One region of the Proteus sp. GOKU genome, then DNA from elsewhere that is predicted to be linked to it. Evidence: predicted binding sites of a transcription regulator. Region 1 holds the regulator's gene; the other holds the start of a gene.

What was found. Region 1 encodes ArgR, which controls arginine synthesis, uptake and breakdown. Its sites were predicted from a motif close to ANTGAATAAAAATACANT; they were not measured.
Positions count from the first base shown of each region.
Region 2: argA (amino-acid N-acetyltransferase) is a predicted target of ArgR. The motif match lies at 1,377-1,394, and genes of this name have one in related genera.

Region 1 is NZ_CP034105.1:263,876-276,507, reverse strand. It holds gene ispB (octaprenyl diphosphate synthase) at 1-648, shown strand, start outside; gene EHE21_RS01390 (DNA-binding protein) at 698-1,114, opposite strand; gene EHE21_RS01385 (DNA-binding protein) at 1,197-1,547, opposite strand; gene EHE21_RS01380 (helix-turn-helix domain-containing protein) at 1,734-2,000, shown strand; gene mdh (malate dehydrogenase) at 2,103-3,041, opposite strand; gene argR (transcriptional regulator ArgR) at 3,489-3,959, shown strand; gene mpl (UDP-N-acetylmuramate:L-alanyl-gamma-D-glutamyl-meso-diaminopimelate ligase) at 4,018-5,397, opposite strand; gene fbp (class 1 fructose-bisphosphatase) at 5,562-6,569, shown strand; gene ppa (inorganic diphosphatase) at 6,769-7,296, shown strand; gene EHE21_RS01350 (gamma-glutamylcyclotransferase family protein) at 7,524-7,871, opposite strand; gene tamB (autotransporter assembly complex protein TamB) at 7,877-11,704, opposite strand; gene tamA (autotransporter assembly complex protein TamA) at 11,701-12,632, opposite strand, start outside.
Region 2 is NZ_CP034105.1:3,330,180-3,342,811, forward strand. It holds gene amiC (N-acetylmuramoyl-L-alanine amidase AmiC) at 1-1,187, opposite strand, end outside; gene argA (amino-acid N-acetyltransferase) at 1,428-2,762, shown strand; gene recD (exodeoxyribonuclease V subunit alpha) at 2,834-4,744, opposite strand; gene recB (exodeoxyribonuclease V subunit beta) at 4,747-8,358, opposite strand; gene ptrA (pitrilysin) at 8,355-11,243, opposite strand; gene recC (exodeoxyribonuclease V subunit gamma) at 11,259-12,632, opposite strand, start outside.

The DNA.
Region 1 (12,632 bases):
GTACTTGTTGGCGACTTTATTTATACACGATCCTTTCAGATGATGACGGATCTTGATTCGATGCGTGTATTAAAATTAATGTCTAGCGCCACCAATGTGATCGCTGAAGGTGAAGTTTTACAATTAATGAATTGTAACGATCCTGACATTTCTGAAGATGACTATATGCAAGTTATCTACAGCAAAACAGCTCGTCTGTTTGAAGCGGCTTCTCATGCGTCAGCCATTCTTTCTGGTGCGACGCCTGAGCAAGAAAAAGCATTCCAAGATTATGGTCGTTATCTTGGGACTGCTTTCCAGCTCATTGACGATTTGCTTGATTATGATGCAGATAACAACCAGTTGGGTAAAAACACTGGTGATGATCTTGATGAAGGTAAACCAACGTTGCCATTACTTCATGCTATGCATAATGGCAATGAAGAAGAATCCCAATTAATTCGCCAAGCCATTGAACAAGGTAATGGTCGCCATTTATTGGATACTGTTTTAAATACTATGAAACAGTGTGGCTCTTTGGAATATACCCGCCAAAAAGCAGAAGAAGAAGCAGACAAAGCGATTGAAGCTTTATCAATTATACCTGACTCACCGTATAAAGATGCGCTTATTGGGCTTGCTCACGTCGCTGTACAACGTCAATCATAACTTTGATGTATAAATCCTCTTAGTTATGTAAAGAAGCCCGCCAGAGCGACTACGTCGATTCTGGTGGGCTTTTTAATTTATTGAGCACTTCTTCGTTTTCTCGTTCAATAGCATCTTGATTATCCGCATCAATATAGCTAATGAGCTTTGCCAGCCCTTCGCGAAGCACGAATTTCACAATCTTTTCTCGTTCTGATTTGGTCAGTTGATAATAAGCTTCAACCCAAATTAAAAAGGCATCCTGACGTTTTGATAAATACTCAGCCGGAGGTTCATGTGCAGCGAGCACACCAATCACCTCATCAGGTAGACTTTTTATGGAATACTCGACAGCTTTTCCCTGCACGCCACGTTTACGACGGTTTTCCCATCCTTCACGACGCGCCATCAAGTTAACTCCCTGCGGTGAGTTAGGTAACCCCGCAAGCCCCACTAATTCTTTCGCTGTATACCATTCTTTTTTCATGATCTCATCTCACATTCAACTAAGAGGTTAGTCAGATAGATATCTGTTGCGGATAACGCAATAATAGATTCTTTAAAATCGCTTAATCATTGACGATTTTTTCTAAAAAACTTCTAATACCATCCCGCAATATCAGCTCTGTTAATGTTTTTTGTTCACCATCATTTAGTTGTTGGAATGCTTTCACCCAGATAACGAGTGGCTCCTCTTTTTTATTTAATTTGTAATGTGCTAATGGCTCATAAAGTTCTAGAGCAATTAAAGTTTTTTCTGGTAAACAAGAATAATGATATTCAACACCATTACCTTGCTTATTTTTTACATTCTGTTTTTGCCAAGACTCGCGTCTCGCTTTTGAATTTACACCTTGTGGTGATTTAGGTAATCCACCTATACCCGTCAATTCCTTTGCCGTATACCACTCTTTTTTCATTACGTTTCTCTAAAATTGTTATCAACTTCAAAAAAGAAATTATTAAGAAAAAAATCAGAAATCTTTTTAGAAAAATAATGTTATTTTATTTTCTAAATAATCAGTTTAAATGCTTTAGGACATTTCTAATAAACTGTTATTTATACCACTAACACAGCAATCAATTTTATAGAAAAAGGATTAAAAATGATTTCAAGGAAATCTGATTGGCATCCTGCCGATATTATTGCCGCACTTAGAAAACGAGGAACAACACTTGCTGCCATCTCTCGCCAAGCAGGGTTAAGCTCTTCAACACTCGCTAATGCGCTGTCTCGCCCTTGGCCTAAAGGAGAGAAAATCATTGCTGATTATCTTGGTGTAGCTCCTAGTGAAATTTGGCCTAGCCGTTATTTTCATCCTGAAACAGGAGAATTACTTGAACGAAAGATTCGTACCAAAACTAATAATTAACTAATAATTACAGACATTATAATTAATAAAAAAAACCGCTGATATAGTATCAGCGGTTTTTATTTAAATTTGCATTATTTTTATAGCAAAAAAAGTATTTCTTTATTTATTAATAAATTCTTCACCAAGAATTATATCTTTTTTCAATACATCTAACATGCCATTAAGAGATTGCTTTTCAAAATCACTTAATTTACCGATAGATAAATATTCCTCTACACCGTTTTTACCTAAAAGAATAGGTTGTGCAAAGAAACGGGCATATTCTCCGTCGCCTTCAGTATAAGTGCATTCAATAACATTTTTCTCGCCATTTAGAGCGCGAATTAATGAAAGACCAAAACGAGCGGCTGCTTGACCCATAGATAATGTCGCTGATCCACCACCTGCTTTTGCTTCAACAACCTCAGTACCTGCGTTTTGAATACGTTTAGTCAATGCTGCAACTTCGTCATCAGTAAATGAAACGCCATCAACTTGAGATAATAGAGGAAGAATAGTCACACCAGAATGTCCACCAATCACCGGAACATTGGTTTTTTGTGGATCTTTACCTTTTAGTTCTGCAACAAAGGTATTCGCGCGAATAATATCGAGAGTGGTGATACCGAAAAGACGTTTTTTATCGTAAACGCCTGCTTTCTTAAGCACTTCTGCTGCAATAGCAACAGTTGTATTCACTGGGTTAGTAATGATACCGATAAGTGCTTTCGGGCAATTTTGTGCAACCTTTTCAATTAAGTTACGCACGATACCTGCGTTAACATTGAAAAGATCTGAACGATCCATGCCTGGTTTACGAGCAACACCCGCAGAAATCAGAACAACATCAGCGCCTTTTAGCGCAGGAGAAGGATCTTCACCCGCAAAACCTTTTACAGTAACTTGAGTCGGGATATGGCTTAAGTCAGCGGCGACACCCGGTGTGACGGGAGCGATATCATATAAAGAGAGTTCACTACCAGCTGGAAGCTGATTTTTAAGAAGAAGTGCCAGTGCCTGACCAATACCACCTGCTGCACCGAGAACTGCTACTTTCATTCTGATACTCCTTAGTTTACGAGATAGTGGAACGCCTTCGAGATACTCACTATTACGCAATTCACCTTTTAAAAAACAATTATTTAACAGCAATATTGCATAATAAGGCATTTTCAGTGAAAAATAATACTTTGGTTATTCTAAACAAATTGCTTATCTGTTAATGAGATAGTGGACACCCTTTTGATAAATAATTTCAATAAATATGGCAAAGTGTTAAGTACACCATCATCCTTATGATAATCATTTAAGCTTATCATTTATTTAACAAATATTTTACTTTCTTTAAATTATCACATTTGCACGCTGTAAATAAATTTTTTTTGCAGTACATTCTACTTTACAATTTTGAGGAGGCTATCACTCGCCTTTCTTCGTCTTATGTTGCATAAAAATTCACTTCTCTGCATAATACACGGGTTATTGATAACTCACTAAAGGTGAACTATGCGCGTTCCTTCTAAGCAAGAAGACTTGGTTAAAGCGTTTAAAGCCCTGCTGAAAGAAGAAAAATTCAGTTCACAAGGCGAGATTGTGACTGCATTACAAGAGGCTGGATTTGATAATATTAATCAGTCCAAAATCTCTCGTATGCTAACAAAATTTGGTGCGGTAAGAACCCGTAACGCCAAAATGGAAATGGTCTATTGCCTTCCTACTGAGCTTGGCGTACCAACAGCAAGCAGCCCATTAAAAAATCTGGTACTCGATATCGATCATAACCATTCTGTTGTGGTGATAAGAACAAGTCCGGGTGCGGCACAACTTATTGCACGTTTATTAGACTCATTAGGCAAAGCAGAAGGTATCCTTGGTAGTATTGCGGGTGATGACACTATTTTTTCAACACCGGCTCCGGGATTTTCTACAGAAGAATTACGAGACGCTATTCTGAATCTTTTTGATCAAGAATTATAATTAGCCTTTCTACAGCTTCAAAAAATAAGCCACTGAGTTTTCAGTGGCTTATTTATTTTTAATATTGGCTATCAGGATCTTTAGGTTGCGCTAATTTTGCGAGTAGTTTTTCATGAATACCACCAAAACCGCCATTACTCATAATCAAAATATGATCGCCCGCTTGAGCTTCTTTCGCAATCATATCGACTAATGTATCGAGATCTGTACTCCAACGAGCAGGTTGTACACAATGCTCTGCAATATCACTCACTAACCATTGAATATTAGGTGGCTGGAATAAAAAGACTTCATCAGCACGACCCAATGCAGGCGCGATATCATCCTTACTAATTCCCATTTTCATGGTATTTGAACGAGGCTCTAGCACAGCAATAATACGAGCCGTTCCACCGACTTTACTGCGTAACGCTTCAAGCGTTGCTAAAATCGCTGTGGGATGATGTGCAAAGTCATCATAAACACTGACTTGATTAACCTCACCACGTAACTCTAAGCGACGACGCGCATTAATAAACTTATCTAATGCTTCACAAGCATCCGCTGGTAAAACACCAACGTGGTGCGCTGCAACAATCGCCATTAGGCCATTTTGCATGTTGTGTTCACCAGAAAGTCCCCAACACACCTCTCCGACTCGCTCACCTTTGTGGAATACCTCAAAATGGCTACTGTCATTACTGAGTTTTTTGGCTTGCCAATCTCCAGTTTCACCTGTGAATTCTTGTTCACTCCAACATCCCATTCCAATGGTCTGTTTTAAATTCATATCGTTATCAGGCATGATGATTTTTCCGGTGCCTGGGACGATACGAACTAAATGATGGAATTGTTTTTGAATTGCCGCTAAATCATCAAAAATATCAGCGTGATCAAATTCAAGATTATTTAAAATCAATGTGCGTGGAGAATAATGAACAAATTTCGAGCGCTTATCAAAGAAAGCACTGTCATATTCATCTGCTTCAATCACAAAGAAAGGGCTTTCGCCTAACTGTGCGGATACTTGGAAATTACCCGGTACACCGCCAATTAAAAATCCCGGTTTATAACCACAGTCTTCTAAAACCCAAGCCAGCATACCCGCTGTTGTTGTTTTACCATGAGTTCCAGCAACAGCTAACACCCAACGTTCAGGTAAAATATAATCATGTAGCCACTGAGGGCCTGAGGTATAAGGCAAACCTTTTTCAAGTACTGCTTCAACACAAGGATTTCCTCGTGTCATCGCATTACCAATAATCACCATGTCAGGGGCAGGTTCTAATTGTTTTGGGTCATATCCCTCAATCAGTTCAATTCCCTGATTTTCTAATAAAGTACTCATGGGTGGATAGACATTAGCGTCCGAGCCTGTGACTTTATGTCCCTTTGCTCTAGCGAGAATGGCAAGACTTCCCATAAAGGTGCCACAAATACCAAGAATATGAATGTGCATGAATTTCTGTCCAATAGCATGAAGTTGGTCACTATTCTAACGATCAAAAAGCAGATAAGGAACGGATTAACCTTTGAATCATTCGATTCTTTGGCTAAACTTGCCACCACCAAGGAGATTTTCCTCCTTTTTTACTTTACCCACTCACATTCAGGACCTGCGTCATGAAAACATTAGGCGAATTTATCGTCGAGAAACAACAAGATTTTCCCCATGCAACTGGTGAACTTACTGCATTACTTTCAGCAATTAAGCTTGGGGCTAAAATTATCCACCGTGATATTAATAAAGCAGGGTTAGTCGATATTCTGGGTACTAACGGTGTTTCTAATGTTCAAGGTGAAGCCCAGATGAAACTGGATCTTTACGCGAATGAGAAACTAAAAGCTGCATTAAAAGCGCGTGGTGAAGTTGCGGGTATCGGATCAGAAGAAGAAGATGATATTGTTATCTTTGAAGGTGATCGTGCTGAAAATGCTAAGTATGTTGTACTAATGGACCCTTTAGACGGTTCGTCGAATATTGATGTAAACGTTTCCGTCGGAACAATTTTCTCTATTTACCACCGTATTACGCCAATTGGTCAATCTGTCACTTTAGATGACTTCTTACAACCGGGTCATCGTCAAGTCGCAGCAGGCTATGTCGTTTATGGTTCATCAACTATGTTAGTTTACACAACAGGTTGTGGTGTTCATGCCTTTACTTACGATCCATCTTTAGGCGTATTCTGTTTATCTCATGAAAGCGTACATTTCCCACCAACAGGAAATATGTACTCAATCAACGAAGGTAACTACATCAAATTCCCATTAGGTGTAAAAAAATACATTAAGTATTGCCAAGAACAAGACGCAGCAACAAATCGCCCTTATACCACACGTTATATTGGTTCTTTAGTTGCTGATTTCCACCGTAACTTACTGAAAGGGGGGATTTATATTTATCCAAGTACTGCAAGTCACCCTACTGGTAAATTACGTTTACTCTATGAATGCAATCCAATGGCGTTCTTAGCCGAACAAGCTGGCGGTAAAGCAAGTAACGGTAAAGAGCGTATTCTCGATATCGAACCAAAAGAACTTCACCAACGTATGCCTTTCTTCGTAGGGACTAAATCGATGGTTGAACAAGCTGAAAGCTTTATGGCGCAATATCCAGACGAAGAATAATCCATTCGTTTAGCACTAACATAGATAAACCGGACTTCTTATTCGTCCGGTTTTTTCATCTTTGAAAATAGTACTTTCTTTTATTTGCTGCTTATTTTTACGTCAGAACGCAACATGTTCGGCAAAAAACGGGTATTGTTAAAAACTTTTCGCTATACTACAGGCCACGTAAAATTAATTTTTTTATAGGAAATTTTTTATGAGCCTGAATCATGTTCCTGCTGGTAAAGAACTACCAGAAGATATCTATGTTGTTATTGAAATCCCAGCAAATGCTGATCCTATCAAATACGAAGTTGATAAAGAAAGTGGCGCACTGTTCGTTGACCGTTTTATGTCAACAGCAATGTTCTACCCATGCAACTACGGTTACATCAACAACACGTTATCTTTAGATGGTGACCCAGTAGACGTTCTGGTTCCAACTCCATATCCATTACAACCAGGTTCAGTTATTCGTTGCCGTCCTGTTGGCGTATTGAAAATGACTGACGAATCAGGTGAAGATGCGAAACTGGTTGCAGTTCCACACACTAAACTGAGCAAAGAATACGATCACATTAAAGATGTGAACGATCTGCCTGAACTGTTAAAAGCACAGATCAAACATTTCTTTGAACACTACAAAGATTTAGAAGCTGGCAAATGGGTTAAAGTTGACGGTTGGGAAGGCGTAGAATCAGCTAAAGCTGAAATTCTGTCTTCTTTCGAACGCGCTAAAAAATAATTCTGACGCTCTCAGAATAGCTAAGTAAGTTATTATTTAATAATTTACTGATAAATAAGCTCTTCATTTTATTGAAGGGCTTTTTTTATGATGGTACGGCTCTTCTCCTCAAACACATGACAAGCAAGATGCCACTTATCAAGGTTATTCTAATAGCAATAAAAACGGCCCAATATTTCTATCGAGCCATTTTTATATAACATGGAGCAAAAGTAGGATGCTACTGATTACTCTTCTTCGTGACGTTTTAGCCAGTCACCGCATTTTATTTCACGTAAACCATCAACAGGCTTTTGATAAAGGTAGATCCAAGCACTGCCATAAGGCGTTGAAATCAGTTGGCGCTTGTAATCCTGATCGTTCTTTTTCAATTCATCAAGCTCTGTCAAGATAGAAGGCGTTATCCGATAGACTTCGCACTCTATCTCCCCTTCACCTTCAATAACCGCAGGGTAAAACCCTAAATCATAGAGTTTATACCCCACTAGTTTATGCTCACCTAAAAGTTGCGCATAGGTCATCCAGTGATGGTTACCTTGGTTTTGCCGTAAACTACCATAAACAATAATTCGCATATAATTTAAAACTCAAATTGATAAAGCAGATCTATTGCCTGATTCATACCAGACACTGCTTGTAAATACAACCTGGGCATCAAGCGATAACGTAAGGTTAACGTCGCTAGCGAATCAAATATACCCACTCCATACTTCACTTGTAGATCGTTTGTGATCTTACCGCTGACCACAACTTGTGAGTTATCCCCCACACCTTGTGTATCAAGCGCTAAATCAGAAACACCAAAGGTTTCACCAATGCGCCCTACAAGCTGACCACTTTGACCAACGCCTAATCCTATCAGCATTGCCGTCATTTGTGATGAATCCGCATCACCACTTTTATCTAACCCTTCACCTCTTAGCAAGTAGGATAACGCTTCTTGCTGTGTAAAAGCGGGTTCAGAGAAAATTTCAACTTTCGGTTTATCTGCAAGCCCTGTCACCCTAACACCAGCAATCACATTATTTGCCGTATTTTCAGGATTACGAATAGCTTCAATATTTAAGTAAGGTTGATCAACTGGCCCTGAGAACAATATTTGCCCTTTACGAACTTGCAGGTCTTGCCCATAAGCTTTGAATTCGCCTTTTGGAATATCTATCTGACCGTTTAAACCCAGTCCTTGTTTATTCTGATTGACTTTAAGCGCTCCCGTCAATCTAGCTTTAAGCCCAAATGCGTCCAGTGTCACATCATCGCCAATATTAATAGCTAAATTACTTTGAATTGGAATCGATGTCTCTTTTGGTGCAATTGGCTGTAAGTTTTTATCCAGCATCACTTCATCAGAAGAAGCGGATACCGCTGACTCTGGTAAGTCTTGAACAACGATGCGTGCCCAAGGAATATCAATGCGCCCATCTAGTTTCAGTAAATGAGGACGAGCCTCAAACACTAAATCAGGATTAACATCAATACGTACCATCGGAGGCAATGCAACACGTAACTTATTGCCATTTGCGGCTATTACTGCGTGCCATGCGTCTAATTTACGCCAATCAGCGTTACCAGTAAGATTTAAGTAACCTTCTGGGGTTTCGATTCGACCGCTTAAATCAGACGTCGCACCATTGAATTGAACATCAACATTCCCTTTCGTAATATCAAACGGGATCCAATGCCCAACCACTTTTAATTGATTAATACCAAATTGACCAAATAGCAGTGGCGATTGAGCATTTCCGCCTAAACGTAATTGCGCACCAACACGACCTTCAGCTATTTCACCTTTACCTAAGAATGGTTTGATTAAATCTAATGTCAGATTATCAATATCCACCGTACCTGATAGCTGGCGTTTCTTCTCAAGATCAGCAACATGCACATTACCTTTAATATCACCATTTCCCGCAATACTAATCAGCCATTGTAATGTTGCTTTACCATTGTTAACGCCTGCATTTAAGGTAATAGCATCAAAATCAATCGGTAAAATAGTGCCTTCAATATTCTGTTTTACTGCGACACCTTGCCCTTTTAGAGTTACCGATGCTTTCGGTAATCCGCCTTTTGAACTCCACGTTGCTGTGGCATCGCCAGTAAATACACCTTTAACAGAAGTCTCTGGTGGTAGGAAAGGTTTGATCATCGCTAGATCAAAACGCGTCAATGTAATTGCCGCAGATCCGCTTTCACCCACAGTTATCGCTTTAGGAACACAAACTTGTGCATTTGGGTTTACCCAACAGTGAGAGCCAATGGTGACTTCTTGCTTCTCTGCCAACAAATTCAACGCCATAGCTTTATTTAAACGCCATTCTCCCACTGGGGTATCAAATGCCGTATTATTTAGCGTTCCTTTCCATTGCTGTTTCTCTTTATCGAATGAGCCAGCTAATGTCAGTCCACCAGAAACAGGTTCACCATCCATTTTTAGCATCAGTTTATGCTGTTTTTCTGTACCAGCAGCATCCAACGTTAAATTGCGAATAACTAAATCGGCTTGTTTTAACTGACGAGCAGTAATCGCAAGTTTGCCACCAATTTCTTTATCCGCTTGAACATCACCTTTAATAGTGATGGATTCAACACTGACTTGATCTTGCCATTTAATACCACGAGCGTTGATATCAGCAATAATCTTAGGTGTATTAATATCGCCACGAATATTAACTTTACCTTTAATAACACCCGCTAATCCAGGTACTAAACCATTTAATCCCGGAGCATTAATATTGGCATCTAATGCCCATTTATCACCTAAATGCCCTTCAATATCGAGGTTATTTTTACCTAGGATCAGTTTTAACTGAGGAATATTCCATTGCCCTGAATCATTACCGTAAGCATTACCTCTCGCCTTGATAAGATTATTTTTGATATTGCCATCTAAGGTGATTTCAGGAACACGTAATTGCCAACTTCCGCCATATAGACTACCTGTTGTTGCAATGCGCCCATCTAATTTTGCTGGCATATCAGGGTACTGTTTTGCCGTATTAATTCCTGAAATCGTGAGCAATGCATTCCAGCTAATTGCTTTACTCCAATCAGCGACACCTGTGATATCAGCATGACCTTGCAAAGCAGCTAAACGTAAACGCGTCAGCTCTATTTTCTCTTCATTCCCTTTTGCATCCAGCATTAATTTGGCTGGAGGGATCTCTTGACCTTCAATATCAGAGCGTAATGAGAGATCATAGTTATCTGTCTGACCATTTAAGCGTAATCGAGTACCGTTAAGTTGATACTGCACATCGCCCGTTAATGGCCAACGAACTTTCTGGCTTTCAAGCGTCAGTTTTAATGGAAGGTGTGGTTTTGCCAGTTCAGCTTGAGCATCTAAAGTTGCTGTCACTGTTCCTGTTAAAGAGAGCGCTAGTTTAAGCTCTTCAAGTAATGCACCTTGTAAAGAAAGCGTCGCTTTTTGATCTTTAAAATCTTCAAGCCCTGCAACATCACGAATAGTCGCATTCACATCTAAATTAACAGGCCACTGTTTATCTAGGGTAATTCCCCCATTTAAACTCACCTCACCTTCTGGGGCATCAATATTTAATTTAGTGAGATTAACCTGCTTACCTTGCGTCTTTGCTTCAAACGATAATTGATTAATCGTAATAGGCGTATCACCACTAATCTGTAATTGCTTACCTTCAATTCCTTCGATATTGATATCAACAGGAATAATAATTTCAGGTAATTCGGCTAATAATGGCTTCGCAAAAATCGCTTTAATTGTCTCAGCTAAAGCCTGCTCTTTTTCTTCTTGTGTTGTAGGCTCAGTTTGAGGTTTTGCAGTTGCGATTTCTTTTACATCTTGAGCTGTTGCTTCAACACTCCCTTCTTTCGGTGTCTTTGGTAATGCCACCAGCAAATCATTAATGAGTGTTGGATTTAATGTAACTTGACGGCCTTCCCACTGCGCACCCGTTTTAAATTCGCCTAGCGAGATTGCCATATCGTCAATCTTCACATGCGTATTTTCTAATGAGAGTGAATTCAAATAGATAGGTAATGGCGCATTAAGCTCTGTTAGAGGCTCTGATGGAGGTGTTTCTTCGGAAGGAGGGAAAGCGCTAGTATCAACATTTACAACAACATCTCGTGTGCCTAATGTATCGACACAAACTTGTTTATCCATCAGGCACGCTAAACGTAATCCTAGAGATAACTCACCCACGTTCACATCAACCCCAGGCATTTGATATTCAACACCCGTTAAACGCAGATCTTGCCAGCCACCATTAACATCTTTGATAACTAAACCAGGAACCCAACGAGCTGCGCTATTAATAGCGAAATGCAAACCCGATTGCGTTCCCAAAATCCAAGCAACAGCACCGAATGTAAGCAAAATAATGATAAGGAGTGTTAGCGCAATCCATTTCAACCACTTTTTTATCATAACTCTGCTCCTAACCCGATATAAAACTGGAGTCTACGCTTATCCACGTCACTCACAGGTAATGCTAAATCAAATTTAATTGGACCAACTGGTGATGCCCAACGAACACCTGCACCCGCACCTGTTTTAAAATCACTGCGAGTAAAATCATTAACTGCTTCACCACTATCAATAAAGACAGCACTCCACCAGTTACCCGTGATGTTATATTGATATTCTAACGATCCTACGAGCATTCTTGATGCACCCGTTAAATTACCTTTTCCGTCTTCAGGTGAGATACTTTGATATTTAAAACCACGAACACTTCTATCACCACCTGCAAAGAAACGTAATTCAGGCGGTACTTGCTCAAACGCATTGGTTTCAATCCAACCAAAGTTGCCTCTTACCACAAAGCGATGCCCGTCCCACGGTGTACGTATCCAAACGTGTTGCGCTTGGAATGCAGCAAATTCAACATCAGAGCCCCATATTTTATTGGAGTAGTCTAATGTATAACGTTGGCTATCCCCCCAAGAAGGCATCATACCACCTCGTTGACGTACTCGACTTGCTGTAACGCCCGGATAAAGCAACATAGTGGTATTTGTAACTTCACCTTGGGTAAAGTGGCTGAGGCTCCAACGTGTATTCACACTGTATTGCCAGCCTGTCGACATATCCCAGTTACGGGACACGTTTAGCGTTGTGGTATCAGAGCGGGTGTCATTTAAATCGGTACGTTTAAAACCACCCTGAACACCATAGTATTGTTCTAATGGATTGACCTTAAGTGGAATTTTATAATTGGCACCAATAGACTGTTCAGGCTGAGAAACACTGATATTAGAGGTTAAACTATGACCTCGTGAGTTCATCCAAGGCTTATCCCACTGCATATTAAGGCGAGGACCAACATCGGTAGCATAACCACCACCAAGCTCAA
Region 2 (12,632 bases), 1.1 Mb from region 1:
ATCTGTTGCTGGAATTTAGCGGTTTTTAGTTTTTTCTCTTCTTCGATATTACTGATAAAAGCCGTTTCTACTAAGATAGAAGGGATCTCAGGGGCTTTTAATACCGCAAAACCCGCCTGATCGACTTTATTTTTATGCAGTTTATTAATACCGCCTAATAACTTAAGTACTTCACTACCGAATTTTAGGCTGTCATTAATAGTCGCAGTTTGTACGAGATCGAGCATTGCATGGTCTACATAGCGATCGCCACTTTTACTCACCCCACCAATTAAGTCAGACTCATTTTGTGTTTGAGCAAGATAGCGTGCAGTGTTACTGGTTGCGCCCGTTTTTGATAATGCAAAAACAGAAGAACCTCTTGCAGAGCGGTTTGTAAACGCATCAGCATGGATAGAGACAAATAAATCTGCCTGCATTTTTCTCGCTTTAGCAACACGTACTGTCAATGGAATAAAGACATCTTCATTGCGTGTCATATACGCCTTCATTTTGGCGTCTTTATCAATAAGCGTTCTTAAGCGACGAGCAATTTGTAAAACCACATCTTTTTCACGTGTTTTATATTTACCTATTGCGCCCGGATCTTCTCCACCATGGCCAGGATCGATCATGATAATAATCGGTCTATCTCGCCCTGCTCTGCCCGGTTTACGTGTATCGGTTTGTGCTGGTACAGCTTGTTGTAAATCACCGTCGTTATATTCACGTAATAGCGCTAAAAGAGGATCTTCTTCCGTGTCAGCGCCGTGGCTTGGGTAGAAATCTAACACCAAACGGTTTTTAAATTCAGCCACAGGTTTAAGCGTAAACATTTGTGGTTGTACAGGCGTTTTTACTTCAAATACCAGTCGAACTGTTTTAGGTGTATTTTGACCAACGCGAATAAGTTTTAAATAGGGATCGCTAGTCTGAACCTGATTAGCAACACCTTTTAGTGTGCTATTAAGTTGAATACCTTCTAAATCCACCACAATACGTTCAGGATTTGATAATGCAAACTGACGATATTTCAGTGGTGTACTGGATTCTATAGTCACGCGAGTATAAGTCGAGGCAGGCCAAACCCTCACAGCAACAATAGATGCTGTGGCAGCAAGACCAACAGGACTAACACTTAACAATAATAACGCGCCAATTCCTTTAACAAGACGACGACGAGTTTGATTGTGCTCAGAATGACTCATGAAAATATTCCAAAAAAACGATTAACGTCAATAAACTCTAAAAAGAGATAAAAAAAGTTAAGAACGAAAAACTTTACCCAATCCACACTTCACTGTCACTTAAAAACAGCACAATTACTCACTTTTACACGAATATTCTGCCTTCAGGGAAAACAATAAGATAGGATTTTACTTGCCATTCCTCTCCAAAAAGAATAAAAATACATTAAATACGAATAAAAATTCACTTGAGAGGGTTTTATGAAAGAGCGTAGCACCGAATTGGTCGATGGATTCCGCCACTCGGTTCCGTATATTAATGCACATAGAGGCAAAACGTTTGTCATTATGCTGGGTGGTGAAGCCATTGCTCACGAAAACTTCCCATCTATCATTAATGATATTGGGTTATTACATAGCCTAGGCATTCGTTTAGTGGTTGTTTATGGTGCTCGCCCACAAATAGATACAGCTCTTGAAGTGCAAAAGGTATCTCCGATTTATCATAAATATACGCGCATCACAGATAGCAAAACCTTGGAAATTGTTAAACAAGCTGCGGGTACGTTGCAACTCGATATTACGGCTCGCCTATCAATGAGTTTAAGCAATACGCCATTACAAGGTGCGCATATTAATGTTGTCAGTGGTAACTTTGTGATTGCTCAACCATTAGGGGTTGATGACGGTGTTGATTATTGTCATAGCGGAAAAATCCGTCGTATCGATGAAGAGGCTATTCACCGTCAATTAGACAGTAATGCCATTGTATTAATTGGCCCAGTTGCGGTATCTGTGACGGGTGAAAGCTTTAATCTCACTTCAGAAGAAGTAGCAACACAGCTTGCTATAAAGCTTAAAGCACAAAAAATAATTGGTTTTTGTTCATTCCAAGGTGTTGTCGATGAAGAAGGACACATTGTTTCTGAACTATTACCTAATCAAGCCGAAGATAAAATTCGAGAGCTACAAACAGAAGGTGATTACCATTCAGGTACAGTGAGATTCTTACGCGGTGCAGTTAAAGCCTGTCGTCGTGGTGTAGAGCGTAGCCACTTACTTAGTTATCAATCTGATGGTGCTCTTATTCAAGAGTTATTCTCTCGTGATGGTATTGGTACTCAAATCGTCATGGAGAGTGCAGAAAAAGTTCGTAGAGCGAATATTAATGATATTGGTGGCATACTCGAACTTATTCGCCCATTAGAACAACAAGGTATTTTAGTCAGACGTTCAAGAGAGCAATTGGAAATTGAAATTGACCAATTCACCATAATTGAACGCGATAATATGACTATTGCGTGTGCAGCACTCTACCCTTATCCATCAGAAAAAATTGGTGAAATGGCTTGTGTTGCAGTACACCCTGATTATCGCAGCTCTTGTCGTGGTGAAGTTTTGCTACAACGTATTTCAGCACATGCTAAGCAATTAGGGTTAGAAAAGCTGTTTGTTTTGACAACTCGCAGCATACACTGGTTTCAAGAAAAAGGATTTGAACCAGCTGAAATTGATAAGCTACCGATTGAAAAACAAGCACTTTATAATTACCAACGTCGTTCTAAAATTTTGATTTTAGATTTACATAAAGAGTAATTGCCAAATATAAAAAAGACAGGTATCCCTCTCAATGCCTGTCTTTTATTATTTTCATTATTAACTAACGACTAATAACGTAACTTATCAATTAATCCACTTCGACGTTGAATACGTGTTTGTATTGCCATTTTCACCATCAACTCTGAGGCATAAAGAGAAAGCTTCTGTTTAGCCCGTGTTAATGCGGTATACAATAATTCACGACTAACAACAGGTGAAAATTTATCGGGCAGTACTAACGCTGTATGGGTAAATTCCGAACCTTGTGATTTATGCACTGTCATTACATACGCAGTTTCATGTTGTGGTAATCGGCTAGGTTGGATCACTTTCAATTTTCCATCAGGTAGTTGGAAAAAAGCTTTCATTTCACCTTCATCATTATTGAGCATAATACCAATATCACCATTAAACAGACCTAACGTACTGTCATTTCGTTGGATCATAATGGGGCGTCCAATATAATCACTTTGATAACTATTTGTAGGACGGCGGATCAATCGCTGACGATGCAATAACATTTCAATTCTGTCATTTAGACCACTTACACCGAAAGGGCCTTCTCTTCGCGCGCACAATAGACGGTATTGGTTAAATGCATTAAGAATAATATCAGGTGATGCTTTTTGAGAAACTAAAGTGAGATACTCTCGATAGGCATTAACAGCATCTTGGATCATCAGTAAATAACTCTCTTTTGACTCTAAAGCAATAAAGCTCACATCTTGAGGCTCTAATGCGATTTCAAGCTGTTGTGGGCTAATCTCTGCTTTTTTCAACAACGCAATGGCTGTTTTGGTCTGTCCTTTATTAACCGCGAAAGCAAGTTGCCCTATCCCTGAATTCTCACCAAAGCGGTAGCTTTTTCGTAGCAGACACAGAGAATCACTGACGACAGAAACGGGTGTTTGAGAGACAGGAATAATGTCGGTAGATTTAGCCAGCTCACCTTTGGTCAAGTGATTAATTTGATCAAATCTCTTTTGACTAAAACCATTTTCAGAAAAACGGCAAATATCACCTAATACAGCGCCCGCCTCAACAGAAGCTAGTTGGTCTTTATCACCTAAGAAAATAACGTGGCATTTTGGTGGAAGTGCATCAATCAAACGCGCCATCATAGGTAAATCAACCATCGATGCTTCATCAACAACTAAAATATCAAGCTGTAATGGATTATCTTTATGGTAACGCACTTGCTGGCTTTCAGGCTGAGCGCCTAATAAACGATGAATAGTTTGTGCCTGTTTTGGCATCCACTTATTTTCTTCTTCGCTTAAATTAAGTTGTGCCAAAGCGTTACCTAAAGACTCCGTTAATCTCGCAGCGGCTTTACCTGTAGGAGCCGCTAATTGAATAATCGGCTTTTCATTCGATGTAAGCATCACAAAAGCCGCTAAAATTTTAGCAACTGTTGTCGTTTTCCCTGTTCCAGGCCCCCCAGAAATAATAGAGGTAGGGCTTGTAATAGCAACACTCGCAGCCACTTTTTGCCAATTTGTTTCTTGGCTTTCTTTCGTTGTTGGAAAAAGTTGGTCGAGTACTTTAATTAATTCATTCTCATCAATATCAACAATGGCATGCTCTTGCCTAAAAAAACGAGCAACTTTCTCTTCATAGCTCCACATTCTTTGTAGATAAAGAAGTTCATTATCTAAAATAATGGGTGAGGGAGAATCATCGCCACTTTGATTAACACAATGACAATGAGTCAATTCTTCTACTATTTTTTTAGCAGAAGGCTTACCCATTTTTTGCCAAATTTCTTGTGCAAACTCCTTTTGTCTACCATCAAACAGTTGATCTTTCTGAATAATACTCAATGGTAAACAAACATGACCCGCTCCAGTTTGAGCACTCAAATAAGCAAATATAAACAGTAAAATAGGGTTTTCATCTTCCACCAGCATTTGTGCAAATCGAAGATCTAAAGGCCGTAATAAGTTTTGTGTAATCGCTTGTTCTAATAGTTTGATCATTTTTATTTCTCACCGACTACATCAAGTTTGCTACTTTTACCTGTAAATAGTGAATCTAGAGCCAAAACAAAAGCCTCATCAGGTAAATAAGCATAAACTCCATTTCCGGGATGCGCTTTGTCTATACCTCGTAAGAAGAGGTAATAAATTCCGCCAAAGTGGCTTTGGTAATCATAATCAGGGATGCGCTGTTGTAAAAAACGATGTAACGCTAAGGTATAGAGTTGATATTGCAAGTCGTAGCGATGATCCATCATTGCATTCATCATCGCTTCTTGTGTGTAATCCTCACTCGATTCACCTAACCAATTCGATTTATAATCCACAACATAGTATTTACCTTCCCAAGAAAAGACTAAGTCAATAAAGCCTTTGAGCATCCCTTCTACTTGTTGAAATTGCAAAGCTGGACAACGTTTTGATAGTGGATCAAACTGGCTAATTAATTGAGTCAACTGGGTTGATGATACCTCTTTTTCAATAGGCAAATAGAATTGTAATTCATCAAGTTGTTGTGATTTTGGGATATCAGCAAGACACAATCCTTGAGTATTAAGAGGTGTATGAAATAGCGTTTCCATCCATGAAACTAAAAGAGGAGCCCACTTTTCATCAAAACCTTGAGCTGTCAATTGTCCTTGCATCCACAGTTCATCAATAGGTTGTGAAAAATCTAATACTTCCAGCAAACTGTGTAAGAACGTTCCTGCTACTGCCCCACGAGGGAAATGATGAATTGAATTTTCATCAACCTCCCCTTGTTGCTTCTCACCTTTAGCATCTGTATCAAGCCCCGGTGCGATAGATTGCACTAAAGCCTCAATATCACCTAAATCAAAATGAGAATTACGATTTGAATGCTGATAGGTTAACCCTGAATAACTCGTTATACGCCAGTTATCATGGATCTGGCGTTTAAATATAGCAGCCTCAAGTTTTGTTTCAGCCATTAATTGAGGCTGATAACGATGTGCAGATATATTATCAAGCGTTGTTACACTGATATTATCATCTAATAAAGCATGGATTGATTGATGCAATAATTCACTATCGCCTTCTTCACCTAGCTGTAATAAATATCCTAAAGCATTTTTATGCAGATCGGTAAGCCCTGACTTACGTTTAGTCCCCTTAACAAGAGGAGCAACACCAACATAACAGCAGAATTTAGATCGTGTTAATGCGACATAAAGTAAGCGTAAATCTTCAGCTAAGCGCTCTTCATCTGCTAAACGCAAACTTTCAGGTCGGCTAAAAATATCTAATTTTGCGTAAAATTTCTCTCTATCATGATAAAGCGCCCCTTTCTGCTCTTGATAATTACAAGCAAAAGGTAAGCAAACGATAGGATATTCAAGGCCTTTAGATTTATGGATAGTACAAATCCGCACAAGGTTTCGGTCGCTTTCCAAACGCATTTGTTGGCTTTCAGACTGCGCATCGGGATGAGAAATCTGTTGTGCTAACCAACGAATAAGGGCGTGTTCACTATCAAGCTGTAATGATGTTTCTTGTAATAGTTCACCGATATGCATGATATCTGTAAGCCGACGTTCACCATCAATGCTTGCGAGCAAGTTTTCCGCAATCTGATTATCCATCATGATTTTACGCAACATCGGTAAAACACCACGCTTTTGCCATAGTACATAATAATCAGCAAATTTCTCTACGTAGCTATTCCAGCGCGCTTCACTGCGGTTCAGATCATCAATTTGCTTCGCGCTAAAACCAAATAATCGGCTAGCTAAAGATGCCCTTAAGACTCGCTCTTTCTCCGGTGTTACAACTGCTTGTAATAACCAAAGTAGATCTTTAGCTTCATTGGTTTCAAATACACTTTCACGATTGGATAAAAACACCGATTGTATCGAAAGTAAATTCAGTGCATCACGAATAAGTACGGCTTCTCTACGGCTACGCACTAACACCATAATATCAGCAGATGTAACCGATTTTTTTGTATCTTGTTCAATCAGCCAAGCTTGTTGCCGATCCCCAGCTGATAACCAATCACGAATTTGTGCAGCACATTGTGCCGCCATGATTTGTTCATAATTTCCCGTAGAAACGCTTTCACCTTCAGCAAGCCAAAAATTAAAAGGAGAAATCGGTTTATCATGGTAAATAAAAGCCATGTCTTGGTTTTTTTCAGCTGAACTTACTTCAATAAAAGGGATATGCTCAAATAAAAATGGAGCATTCGAACGCATAAAAAGTTTGTTAACTGCATTCACCATACCCGGTGCAGAGCGCCAGTTAGTGTTTAATGTGTAGTGATGAGATGTCTGCTTTCTAGCTTGAATATAAGTAAAAATATCCGCACCACGGAAAGCATAAATTGCCTGTTTAGGATCACCGATAAACAACAAACCGCTGTTTTCATACTCACCATAAATCGCATCAAAAATACGATACTGTTGAGGATCTGTATCTTGGAATTCATCAATCATTGCTACTGGATAGCGTTCACGAATGGCTTGTGCTAAAGCTTCACCACCTTCACGTTTCAATGCTCTATCTAAACGTGTTAATAAATCATCGAATCCCATTTCGCCACGACGCATTTTTTCATTTTCAATACCTTGGCGTATTTCAGGGATCGCGTTGACCAAAATAACATCACGCAAAGTCAAACTCTGCTTTGTTAATCGTTCAATTTCAACGAACAGAATATGCTCTGGCGCTGGACCTTTAGTCGCCTTCTCATTCAATGTTTCTTGAGAAAAACGAACTAAACAATCAGGTAATTGATAGCTTTTAGTTTCTAGTGTTGACGCCCACAAAGTGATTTCTTCAATCCATTTAGGTAAGAAACGACTGCTGTAACTACGTTTATCGACACCTGAAGCCGTTATCCATGCTTCAACTTCATGATGATGTTCATTCCAACGAGTTTTAACATTATTAATTGCTTCGATAACCGCTTGATGACGCTCTTTTACTGATTCGTTTTCGCTATCTAATGCCACACCTTCTATTTCAGGCATTTCACCTTGTAAATAAGGCTGTATTTCATAAAGCAGTTGTTCTGGGCCAGACCAAATCTGGCTTACTGCATTAGCAACATCATAAGAAAGTGGATAACAATGGCGACGCCAGAAGTCAGCACATACCCGTTTTTTGAGCTCATATTCATCTTGGATCAAGACTTGTTCAAACAAGACTCCTGATTCAAAGGCATTGTTCGCCAACATACGCTGACAAAAGCCATGAATAGTGTAAATAGCTGCTTCATCCATTTGGCGTTCAGCTTCTAACAACCACTGTGCCGCTAGCTCTTTATTAGGTATCTGTTTGAGTAACTCGTGGTAAGTATTATCACTACTTTCAACATCGTGACGGATACAGGCAAGTCTTAGTTCATGAATATTTTTACGAATACGTGCTCGTAATTCATCTGTCGCCGCATCCGTAAATGTTACAACTAAAATCTCTTCAACACTGAGAGGGCGGTAAAATGCAGATTCTCCGCCTAATCCAAGAAGCAGCCGTAAATACAACAACCCTATTGTATAAGTTTTCCCTGTTCCCGCAGACGCCTCAATGAGGCGTCTTTGGTACAGAGGAAGCGTATACGGGTTTAATGGCTGTGCCTGTATCACTTCACTCACTCTTTAATTTCCTCAACAGGTAAGGTTTTTTGTAATTCACTTACTGTGGTGTAACGCTTCCATTGTTTATTTTCTGCGTAATCAGCATCTTTGCCATCTTTACCAATAACTTGAGAAACAAAAATAAATCCGTTAGGTTTTATAATTGCTTTTTCATAAAATTCAATAGCTTGTTTTAACGTAACCTTATTAAGCTCTGCTAAGAATTTTTCACGGCCATCATATTTTAAGTTATTACGATGGAAGTCATTTCGATAAAGAGAAACTTCTTCATAGAACGTTTGAGGTGGCTGTTTAACTTCGGTAATAATCGCTTGTTTATACTGATTAAAATCAGCTTCGTTCATTTTTTTCAAACGTTCGTAAGCTTGCTGATAAAATGCGTTATAGCGCTCATTTAAGTAGACAGGTGGTTTTGCATTACTTTGTAGTAAAAAGCCGATACCTGATTGCTCACCCATAGTGCCTTGATAAGCAAATACGGCGTAACCTAGTTGCTCTTCTGTTCTTAATTGATCATAGAACCAAGGTTTGATAACTGAGGCTAGCACTGAAGAAATTGCCTGACCTTCAAGTCGGCTATAACCTGTCGGGATATAAAGCTCACCTAATGCATTATCTGTACTCTTCGATTTATTTTGGAATTCAACTGCATTTAATTTATTGAATACTAATGTTTCACCGATCCAATATTCTGTGCCTTGATTACCTAATAATTCGTGTGCAGATTTAGCAATATCACGGCTTTGCTCTGGTGTTAAATTACCAATAATCAGTGCTTGAAGTGCCGAATTTTTAATGACTTCACGGCGATTATCAATAATATCTTGTAGTGTAATTGACTCTAATGCTTTGATTTTATCAGCTTCTTCATAATACGGGATCGTATTTAATCGGCGAGCTGGCAGCATAGCGGCTTCAAATGCTTTTAAGTTATGAGTCACTTCAAGCTGTTCACGATACCAAGATTTAGCCTGATCTAGTTCTTCTTGAGTTGATTCAAAACTCATATAGCTTTTCAGTGTCGCATTAACTAATTCTGGTAAATGTTGTGTATACCCATTCATTGAAAAATCAATGCCTTGCCCTGATGAGGATGAGATATTCATTCCCGCAACAGAAGCTTGGTAAGATAATTCACTTAATGCTAAACCAGCAAGATAATCAGTTAAGGTTTGCGTCACTTGCTGCTTAACAGTAATGTCTGATTTCTTATTCACTAAACTTAATGTCACACTGGCTTTAGGCTCATCAGAAAAATAGTGTGATGGCATATAAAATAAGCGAGCGCTTTTATCTTGCCACAACAATTGTGGTTTGATGATTTTGCTGTCCGCATCAATTAGTGAAAGATTATCAGGAATGTAAGGGTTAAGTGCTGGCAGTGATAATGAAATATCGTCTGATAATGCTTGCCATGTTTTTAATTGCTTATCTGTGATTTTATCAACCTGATAAGGCGCATTAACAAAATAGGCTTGTTTGTTAGAAGGTTCATTAGGACTAATTACCCAAATACGAGCCTTCTCTGGTGTAAGAGAATCAAGACGAGAAAGGATCGCTGAAGGTTCATAATTATCAGCAATATAGTCTGCATCTAGGATATTTTTGATTGGATAACGCAGCATCATATCCGAAATACCTTCTATGTAATTCATATCTCTTACAATAGAGCCATAACGGAATGAGAGATCTAATACATTCGCAATTTCATTAAAGTAGCGCTGACTGATACCTTCTGTTTGAATTAAACGAATATATGCAAAGATAGCAGAAATCACTTTGTCTTTTTGCGCTAAACCTTTATCTGTCAACGCGACATAAATCGTAAATGAGCCTTGGTTACGATCAATATAAGGCTCTGAAGAGGCACTAATACTTTCAGCCAAGCCTTGATCTTGTAGCCATGTTGCCAATGTGCCCGCGCTACGATTACCGATTAAATAACCAATATATTCATCAGATTTACTACGAAAATCGGCAACATTATTATCAATACCAAATTCAATCTGTAAGGTTTTTTGCGGCAAAGCAGGTACAAGATGGATCATTAACCCTTTTTCTTTATCCGTCATAGCAGGTACTGTTGTGACAGGCACGTCAGCCTTTTTATTCGGGATACGAGCAAAAGTCTCTGCGGCTAATTTAGATAATTCATCAAGTGATTTATTACTATAAATAACACCATTCATTAAATTGCCAGAATAGTGTGTCTGATAGAATTTAATCAATTCATCTTGAAGCTTACTATTTGGTTTATCACTTAATGTTTCTAGATTCCCCCCCATAAAGCGAGAACTTGGATGTGCTGGGTTTAAAGTTTCTGCTCTGACTTGCCAAAAACGCATACCATCGCGTGCGCGCGCCATTGTTAATTCAGCATTAACAGCATTACGTTCACGATCTGCGTTTTTAGGATCAAGTAAAGGTTCAGCTAAAGCATCAGCAAGGCGATCTACCGCTTCATTAATGGCACTATTTTCTACTTCTAAATAGAACGCAGTGCGGTAAGTCGTTGTACTCGCATTATGAGAGCCGCCATTCTTTTGTAAGAATTCAGACATACTGCCTGATTGAGGATATTTCACCGATCCCATTAGCACCATATGCTCTAAATAGTGCGCAAGACCTTGCTGACTATCTGGATCTTCTAATGCTCCAACAGGTAATGCCACAGCCGTTAATGATTTAACTGCCTTTTCATCAGAAACCAGTAATACGGTCATTTCATTAGGTAGTTTAATCGCTTGATATTGCCGTGGATCGCTCTCACTTTTTTCAATACTATCTGGCAATACTTGCCAGAGAGGATCAGCGGCAAAGCTGTTGATACTCACTAGCATCAATAGCAACATGATCCATAGTTGCGAGAAGTATTTTCTCATCTGATATGAGCTCCCTTATTTTTTCAGAAATGGAATTATTGGTTTAAATATTGTTAATGCCGTCTGTTTGACTGTTTGTAAAAAAAGTTCATCTAATTGAGAAAAAGCACGCTGAACATACATGTCACTCATTTCACCATCTCGATTATAGCTATCCGTTAAATGTTGCATCAGTACTAATTCTGCTTTTTCAAGAGTCTCTTCATCATCAAGTAAAAACTCTTGTGATTTTTTATCATAGCAAGCTTGTAACCAAGCCCAGCCACTTTTCGCAAATAGCGCTAATGGGCTGTTTAACCCTTGTTTATAGTCACTGATTAACTTGTCTAATGTTGCATAGGCAAACTCAGGATCAACGGGTAATAAACACCATTGAGTCTCTTTTCTACCGTAAAACCGACTCTCACCAGTGCCCTCTTTCAAGCAATAAACTAGGTGCTCAATCCAAAGTTGCAATAAGTCATTAGCTGTTAAGCTGGCAGGTCGCCAACGTAATAAACCATCAGCTTGTACCTCATTTAAACGACCAATCAATGGTATTGCACTAAAGCTTTGCTCTAATGTGACAGAATGTGTGGCTAATCGTTCACTTCTTATCTTTTCAGCTAAAGGAAGTAATTCCTCTATTTGTTGCTCCCAATAGATTTGACCAAAAGCACTTGCTGGAAGTTGTCCTGCTGCTTTGATACGCTCAAACAGTGTTTCTGTTGAGGTTTGATCAATCAATGCTTTTAATAACCATTGATTCAATAGATAACGTTGAAGTGCATTGACCACAAATGGCTCTTCTTCGGGTAATTCTGTTTCTTCAATAACGAAATTTGTTTTTAATCTTTGTTGGAAAAAAGCACGAATAGGATGACGATAAAAACGTGCCAGTGCATCAACAGAGACTTTATCTATTGTGTCGTCATCATTAAGTGGTTCGATAAAACTTTGATGAACCTCCCCTTGCCCACTAGCAGCAGGCAGCCATTCGGAGGCATAAGAACGAAAGGAAGCACCTATACGGAAATTTTCTTGAGCAAAAGGAACACGGCTATGTTGTGTTAATAAACGCTGATTTACACGAGTCGCACTGTCATCAACATTGAGTTCACCATCCTCTGGTAAACGGAAATTTTGCCCAATATAATCTTGTAATTCTTTGATTAAGACGGATGGATTACATTCTCGATCGTCACGAATCGATTTTCCAATATAGCTGATATAAAGGTATTTTTCAGCTGAGCTAAGCGCTTCAAGGAATAAATAGCGGTCATCATCACGACGTTTTCTATCACCACGACGGCGTTTTTCCGCCATTAAATCAAACCCTAGCGGCTGAATATTACGAGGATAAATACCATCGTTCATGCCTAATAAACACACCGCTTTAAAGGGAATGGA